DNA from 4 places in the Colwellia sp. KS18-150 genome. Region 1 is predicted to be linked to each of the others. Evidence: predicted binding sites of a transcription regulator. Region 1 holds the regulator's gene; each other region holds the start of a gene.
What was found. Region 1 encodes LexA, which represses DNA repair genes until DNA is damaged. Its sites were predicted from a motif close to TACTGTATNNNNATACAGTA; they were not measured.

Region 1 (2,187 bases):
GCCAGTACCGTCAAAAGTACCATTTTGATTTTCGTATTCTTCTCTTGGAGTAGAAAGAACCGAGTAATACTCAATGTCCTGATCAAAATATTTGTAATGCCATTTCCATTGAGAACCGGTTACTTGAATGGTGACTTCAGAATTGTCATTGTTTTCCATGGCAATCAAAGTGTGTGTTGCCGGAACGGCCATAGCAATGAGAATAAGGATAGGTATTGCTGTCCACAGTATTTCTACTAAGGTACTTTCATGGAAATCAGCAGCTTTTACGCCTTTTGATTTTCGATGAAAAGCCATGGACCAAAACATAGCGCCGAAGACAATAACACCAATAACAGTACATATATAAAGAGCAAACATATGTAAGTCATATACTTCTTCACTAATTGCTGTTACCCCCTTGGTCAGATTTAACTGTGAATCTGCCCAAGCTGTACAGGAAAGCAGACTACTAACAAACAGCCCCCCCCCCAACAACCAACGTTGGATACTTCTACTCACTCAACCTCTCCTCTATCAATACCAATTCAACGTGAAGAGTAGTTCAGGACTTTTCATCGCTTAGAATAGGATATAAAAAAATAGAAAACAGAAACACAGTCATGTACATCACAACTCATTCAACTGATTATCTGTTAATTTTGTTATTATATTTTTAGTAAATTAACTGACGTTGAGTAGCACTCTCCCATCAGAGAAAGTTTAGATATGAAACTCAGTTATCGAATAGCGCACTAACGTCTTATTATTTTTGTACAGTTATTTTTTGTTCGATTACTGTTCTAGAATCACTCAAAATTTGATCTAGGTCAAACAATATTTTAGCTATATAAAAATAAACACTAACAATTTCAATAGAGTAAGAGCTCTAAGTTGAGCTATAGCCTTGTGTACATGGGCTGTATGAATTTTAACTATAATTTGGATGAATATTATTCATTATGACTTAAGTACTTGGACATGCTCATTTAATGACCAGATTATTTTTGATAGGAATTGAATAATTGAGGAGGTTTTAAAGGTAAGTTGAGCTCACAATGCAGCTCAACCATTTACCCATTTTTACAAAGGTTGGTATTAATTACATCCAACTGCCACTGCGAATAATGCCAACAGCAATACCTTCGATATTAAATTCTTGAGAGCTTAAATCAACTTTAATGGGTGAAAACTCTTCATTTTCTGCATGTAAATAAACGACATTTCCTTCTCGCTTAAAGCGCTTCACTGTCACATCGTTTTCAACACGAGCCACAATGACCTGACCGTTTTGTACATCCGTCGTTTGATGTACCGCAAGTAAATCACCATCTAAAATACCAATGTCTTTCATACTTTCGCCATTAACACGTAATAAGTAATCTGCTGGTGGATGAAACAGATTACCATCCATTTGATAATGATCTTCAACATGTTCTTCTGCCAAAATAGGTTCGCCAGCAGCGACACGGCCAATTAATGGCAAACCTTCTTCTTGGGTGAACTGTTCTGCTAAGCGTATACCTCGAGAGGTGCCAGGTAACATTTCAATGTAACCCTTTTTAGCCAGTGCCTTTAAATGCTCTTCTGCAGCATTGGCTGATTTAAAACCAAAAAACTCTGCAATTTCTGCACGTGTTGGTGGCATTCCAGTGTCATTAATTGCTTCTTTGATCAGATCAAATATCTGTTGTTGACGATTTGTTAAAGGCTTTAATTCATTTATAGCTGACATAAGCTTTTCCTTTCTAGGCAAAGTCCTGTATTTATTTACACTGTTAGTATATACAGTTTAGATTCAGGTGCAAGGTTTTACTAATTTACCTTTGCCTCAACTTAACTAAATAAAGTACTGGACATTATTTAGACTTAATAACTAACCTAAACACTAAAAGCTAGATTGAGTTTTCATTTTTATTTCTTGCAATGGTTACTGCGTAATCATCACCTATTTCACTATGAAGAGAGTGTTTTCGCTGCAGTTCTATAGAAGGTATCGACATTAATGTAAATATTGAAGTATTCATCAATTTTGTAACCGCTTCTTTTTCTGTCCATAATTGATAAAAACACTCCATAGGTTTTTCCGCGGCATTTATCATTTTTTGATCTGTCGCACTAAAAAACGCTTCAATTAATGGTTTAATTTTTCTCTCCGCTAATATTTCAATATCAATACCTACATTCTCATTTAGCTCACAAAAACTA
Region 2 (2,187 bases), on a different contig from region 1:
CTGCTTGATCGATATGTTTTGCCAAATTAGCGAATCGCCCCTTAAAACGGTCAAAGTCTTGAGACAAATGTGATAAATGAGCCTGAATAATATGAATTTGACTGCGTGTTGCTTCATCTTTAAGGACTGAGCGAGCGGTAGTTAAAATAGCCATTAATGTCGTTGGAGATGCTAACCACACACGTTTTTTATTAGCATAATCAACTAGGTCATTTTGATGGCCATGAATCTCAGCAAAAATAGCCTCCGCAGGAATAAACATAATCGCGCCATCAGCCGTTTCTTTATCGATTAAATATTTATCACTAATATCATTAATATGCTTTTTGATATCAACTTTAAACTGCCTTTGCGCTGTTTTACGTACCAGTTCATCTTGCTCTACATCCATCATAGTTCGGTAACTTTCTAACGGAAATTTTGAGTCGATAACCACATTGCCCGTGGGCTCAGGTAAGAACAGCACACAGTCAGCAATTTTACCGTTTGATAAAGTATGCTGTAATTTGAAACTTTGCTCAGGTAACACATTACGAATTAAGCCATTGAGCTGTACCTCACCAAAAGCGCCACGTGAGCGCTTATCATTTAGTACCTCTTGTAAACTCACTACATTATTCGACAAATCGGTAATTTTTTTCTGGGCATCATCAATCAAGGCTAAACGCTGTAATATATCGCTAAAGGTTTTCGTTGTTTTTTCAAAGCCTTCACTTAGGCGCTTTTCAACACCTTGGCTTATTTCTTTTAAACGTAAATCAGTATTTTGTGTTAAACCATCGATACGTTTCGCCATTTGCTCGCTACTTTGATTAAGGGAGCGACTAAGCTCTTCCCTACTCGCTTGCGTGGCTTTATTTAAATGGGTAATTAATTGTTCTAGCGCTTGATTTTGGCTTTGACTAAGTTGCTCCTTTTGACTGCTTAACTCTCTAAGCAGCTTGATGCGTAAATCAGCCATTTGTTGTTCAAAACTGTTTTGTAACCGTAATTGCTGACTTTCCATCGATTGAGAAACAAAGTGCTGGGTTTCAGTTGCCGAAGTGTCTAATCGATTAGCGGTTGTCTGCAAAAGCCCAGACAGTTGTTTTATGCGAAAGCTTTGCCACAACATGATGGCTAAAAGCACAAGAGCACAGGCAATAACAATAAGGATAGGATCAAGTTGACTAAGATTAATAATCATATACAAACCAAACACTGTAAATAATAACAGGTATTAAAACATACCTTTTATTATTCGACTAGTCATTTAAGGTAAGTTTAGGGCTAATACACGAGTAGATTTCTGGCTAAAATCTTCTGATCAGCTACCTTTACATTAAGCCCCTTAACTTTAATGGATAAATCATGTCTAACCATCGCACCTATAAAAAACTTGAAATCGTGGGTACTTCTCCCAATAGTATTGAAGAAGCTATTCAAAACGCAATATCTGAAACTGCGTTTAGTGTCACTAATCTTGATTGGTTTGAAGTGGTAGAAACTCGCGGTCACATTGTCGATAATAAAGTTGCTCACTTTCAAGTGACAGTAAAAATAGGCTTTAGAATTGAGAACAGTTAATTTTATAACTTATTACCATTATCTCAGCACTCACTATTAGCACTTTATGACAGATTAGTGATAAAATAGCGCAATAAATAACTAGTCAGCTATAAATTTCTTGAACCTCAAGATATAGCTCGCATTTGGCTAAAGGTCTGTGACCTAATTTGAGAAAAGCATGAAAACCCATTTCGATGAATTATTAGAATTTCCAACAGTATTAAACTTTAAAGTCATGGGCATTGCTTGTGATGAGTTACCCGATTTAATTATTGCTGAGCTTCAAAAACATACTCCTGGTGACTATACCACCAAGATAACACCTAGCTCTAAAGGCAACTACCACTCTGTTTCTATTCCCGTGCGAGTCACCAGTAAAGAACATATTGAAAAAGTCTATAAAACCTTAAACGCCATTGAGCAAGTACGTTACGTTTTATAATTTTTATACCCGCTTTTATAACTTCAATATAAATAGAGAATTGTGTGTCTGAGCCGTTAACAAATATTCCATTGATCGTCCGTCAGCTAAACTCTATGGATTACAGCCAAGTATGGCATTCCATGCAAGATTTTACTGACTTTAGAGATGATGAAACTCTCGATGAGCTATGGCTAGTTGAACACCCACCCGTGTTT
Region 3 (2,187 bases), on a different contig from region 1:
TAAACTAAAAATAATATTGTTGCTATTAATGGGGTCTTACTTGAATGATTCAAGCCCTTATCCCAATAAAATAAATATTTTATCAAATACAATCTTTACAAGCTACGCAAATAGGGGGAAACTTCCTTCAATTAGATCTAAATGACGAAATAATTGTTATGGCTAAACACTATAAAACAATTGGACTTATCGGCAAGCCCAACCACCAAGGTGCAAGTGCAACCATTACCGCACTTCATCAATACCTAACTGATAATAAATATCAAATACTCGTTGAGAATTCAGTTGCTAGCTCATTAAAAGTAGACAAGATTAACATTTGTTCTCTCACTGAAATAGGTGAGCAAGCAGACCTCGCCATTGTTGTTGGTGGTGACGGCTATATGCTTGGCGCAGCAAGAGTTTTAGCTTGTTTTGATATAGGCGTAATCGGTGTTAACCGTGGTAACCTCGGTTTCTTAACGGATCTTTCACCTGATGACATTATTACACCATTAACAAAAATATTAGCTGGTGAGTCTCATTCAGAGCAACGTTTCATTATTGAGGCAGAAGTTTACCGTCATGGTAAATTGAAAAGCTCTAACAGTGCAGTAAATGAAGCAGTTCTTCATGCGGGCAAAGTAGCGAGCATGATTGAGTTTGAAGTATACATAGACAATAGTTTTATGTTTAGTCAGCGTTCTGACGGCTTAATAATTTCAACACCTACCGGCTCCACAGCCTATTCTATGTCAGCAGGTGGCCCCATTTTAACGCCTAACTTGAATGCCTTATCCTTAGTGCCTATGTTTCCGCATACACTGACGAGTAGACCAATTGTTGTTGATGGTGATAGCGAAATCAAACTGATTTTAGCTAATGAAAACCAAGAAAGTTTACAAGTAAGTTGTGATGGTCACGTTATCTTGGCGGTAATGCCAGGTGATGAAGTTATTATTAAGAAGAGCGAAAACACCATACGACTTGTGCACCCTACTGATCATAATTACTTTAATGTACTACGCAGTAAACTGAGTTGGGGTAATAAACTTTATTAATCGCATTAACGTTTTCACATTATCAAAATGCCTCAAGCCCTAACCCATCAGCGATAGGGAAAACCTTACTAAGTATTTTTATAAATTACTTGCATAAAAAACAATTACTGTATAAATTAACAGCTAAGTATTTATACAGTAATTGAGCTTAGGCATTATGCTTTTACAACTAAACATTCAAAACTTCGCCATTGTTAAATCTCTCGATATTGATTGGCAGTCAGGTATGACAACTATCACGGGTGAAACAGGCGCTGGAAAATCAATCGCAATAGATGCCTTAGGCTTATGTTTAGGTGATAGAGCGACCTCAAATGCTGTTAGACCCAATTGCAAAAAAGCTGAACTTGCCGCTACATTTGACACAAAAAACAATCACAATGCGCAACAGTGGCTGTCTCAACACGATTTAGCGTTAGAGCAAGATAGCGAGTGTATTTTACGCCGAGTAATTTCAAGTGAAGGCCGTTCTAAGGCTTATATAAACGGCAGCCAAGTGCCACTGGTACAACTTAAAGAAATAGGTCAGTTATTAATTAACATTCATGGTCAACACGATCATCAACTTATTGTTAAGTCGAGTGAGCAATGTAAGTTACTTGACGAATACGCAGATCATTCTCCGCTTATTGATGCAGTAAAACATTACGCCAAACAATGGCACAAGCTCAATAAAGAGCTAACACAACTACAAGAAAACAAATTGCAGCGAGATGCACAACAACAGCTAATTCAATATCAAGTTAATGAGCTTGATGAGTTTGATCCTCAACAAGGTGAATTTGCAACCTTAGAAAGTGACTATAAACGACACGCAAATGCTCAAGATCTACTCGATACTACGCTACAGTCTTTGCAAACACTCTCTGAAAATGAAAACTTTAACGTACTCGACTCGTTAAGGCAGTGTAGCGAAAATGTTTCTAATTTAGCTGCTATCGATAAAGAGCTTAGTAACATTGCTGAAACCCTTAATAACAGTGTTATTCAGCTTGAAGACGCTAGCTCTGATTTAACACATTATTATCAACAGCTTGAACTTGACCCACAAGCTTACGCCATTATTGAAGAGCGCTACTCTACCACACTACAATTGTCGAAAAAGCATGCCCTAGCGCCTGAGAAATTAGCTGATTTTCACCAATCA
Region 4 (2,187 bases), on a different contig from region 1:
ATAACTCGTGTATTAATCTTTACTCGGCAGTTTCTACTTCTTGTTCAGTAGGTGCTGCTGATTTATTTAAAAACATGGCACGTAATTTACCATCTACATCTTCAGCCATTTCGGTATGCTCTTCTAAATATTTAACCGCATTCGCTTTACCTTGACCGATACGCTCACCATTACAACTATACCAAGCACCCGCTTTTTCAACAAAGCCATTCTTAACGCCTAGGTCAATTAATTCGCCTAAGTTATTAATACCTTGGCCATATAGAATTTGAAATTCAGTTTGTTTAAATGGTGGCGCAATTTTGTTTTTAACCACTTTAACTCGGGTTTCATTACCAACAATTTCATCACCATTTTTCACAGCACCAATACGGCGGATATCTAAACGTACCGAAGCATAGAATTTTAAAGCATTACCACCGGTTGTTGTTTCTGGGTTACCAAACATAACACCAATTTTCATACGGATTTGGTTAATGAAAATCAGCATAGTATTTGATTTTTTCAAGTTACCCGTTAATTTACGCATCGCTTGTGACAACATACGAGCTTGAAGGCCCATGTGAGAGTCCCCCATATCACCTTCAATTTCTGCTTTCGGCGTTAAAGCAGCAACAGAGTCAACCACAATGACATCAATGGCGCCTGAGCGAGTTAGCATATCAACGATTTCTAATGCTTGCTCACCGGTATCTGGTTGAGAAACCAATAATTCATTAATGTTAACCCCTAGCTTTTCAGCATAAATTGGGTCAAGCGCATGCTCGGCATCAACGAAGGCACAAACTTTACCTTCTTTTTGTGCTTGGGCGATAACTTCTAACGTTAGTGTTGTTTTACCACTTGATTCAGGGCCATAAATTTCAACTACACGTCCTAATGGTAAGCCACCCGCACCTAGGGCAATATCAAGACCTAAAGAGCCAGTAGAAATAGTTTCTACGTCCATAGTGTTGTTGTCGCCTAATTTCATAATTGAACCTTTACCGAATTGGCGTTCAATTTGTCCTAGGGCGGCTGCTAGTGCTTTTTCTTTATCGTCTTTCATAGTTTGCTCCACGGAACTTAATGGGTTATTTCGTTTTGATGAAGCAAGTATACTGTATAGTCGTACAGTATCAAGTTTTTTTATAACTTTTTTTATTTCAGATTAAAAACCTAACAAAGCACACTTTTAACAGACTGTTTTAAATGGATTATTTGACTCTTTATAACTTTTACATATTTTTAGTAAAAAAGTTATTAAACAGTGTTTTTCAAATACACTCAGTAATAATTACAATGTTTATTGATTTTAATACAGTACTTTCTCTCGCCTATAAAACACATAAATCAATTTTCTGTTTAATCATCTAAAACTCGCTAAAAACAACTTTGTTAAAATGTGTTTTCTTTATGTGCTTTGTGTAATCGACTTACTAATAGCATTTCATTTTAATATCATACTTTTCGTATTAATTGTTTTAGTAATAGCCTGTCTTTGTACTCCTATGCCAATGCAAGATATCAACATTGAATATCATTAATACATCAATAATCGCCAGTTTTAGCGCGTATCAGAGCAATATTTTTTTGATTCGCTTCACATGCTAACTGCTGATTACACTTATGTTTTAAAGGAAAAAGTAATGAATTTTAAAGATCACTTATCTAAATTATTTAATATGCCATTGGTTTTCACTTCAATGACACTGTTGGCACTAACAGGCTGTGATTCAAGTGATGATGATGATGGTAGTACTGGCTACTTTCAACTATACAATATCTCTTCTACAGCACCAGCTATCTACTTAACAGTAGATCAAGAAGATGATGATGACTATGACGAAAACACACATACAGGCGTTTCTTATACAGGTATTAGCAGCCGATTAACTTATGATAAAGATACTTACGATATCGAGCTGGCTTGGAAAGACGAAGATTATGACTTAGAAGTTATTTACGAAAGCCAGTTACAGATCACTAAAAACTCTATCAAGTTTATTGTCGTTTCTGAAGAAATCACAGCACCAAATATTCATATATTTGATATTGATGTGAGAGATGACGATGAAATTGAAGATGATAATGATGATGACTTATTTAATATACGCTTCTTAAATATGCACCCAGATTCTGCCGGTGTTGACATCTATATGTCTGAAGAAGATGAGAGCTTTAATGAAGCACAGTTAATGGGTCAAC

Region 2: the regulator LexA is predicted to act here: its motif matches at 1,199-1,218, upstream of AC27IF_RS08930 (DNA recombination protein RmuC).
Region 3: the regulator LexA is predicted to act here: its motif matches at 1,146-1,165, upstream of recN (DNA repair protein RecN).
Region 4: the regulator LexA is predicted to act here: its motif matches at 1,099-1,118, upstream of recA (recombinase RecA).

Annotation. Positions count from the first base shown of each region.
Region 1 covers NZ_BAAJMC010000009.1:40,806-42,992, reverse strand. The annotation lists gene coxB (cytochrome c oxidase subunit II) at 1-501, opposite strand, end outside; gene lexA (transcriptional repressor LexA) at 1,082-1,714, opposite strand; gene AC27IF_RS12395 (4'-phosphopantetheinyl transferase family protein) at 1,875-2,187, opposite strand, start outside.
Region 2 covers NZ_BAAJMC010000005.1:25,428-27,614, reverse strand. The annotation lists gene AC27IF_RS08930 (DNA recombination protein RmuC) at 1-1,186, opposite strand, end outside; gene AC27IF_RS08925 (dodecin) at 1,351-1,566, shown strand; gene ybeD (DUF493 family protein YbeD) at 1,727-1,990, shown strand; gene lipB (lipoyl(octanoyl) transferase LipB) at 2,035-2,187, shown strand, end outside.
Region 3 covers NZ_BAAJMC010000016.1:46,583-48,769, forward strand. The annotation lists gene nadK (NAD(+) kinase) at 159-1,040, shown strand; gene recN (DNA repair protein RecN) at 1,198-2,187, shown strand, end outside.
Region 4 covers NZ_BAAJMC010000015.1:53,030-55,216, forward strand. The annotation lists gene recA (recombinase RecA) at 20-1,048, opposite strand; gene AC27IF_RS15220 (hypothetical protein) at 1,629-2,187, shown strand, end outside.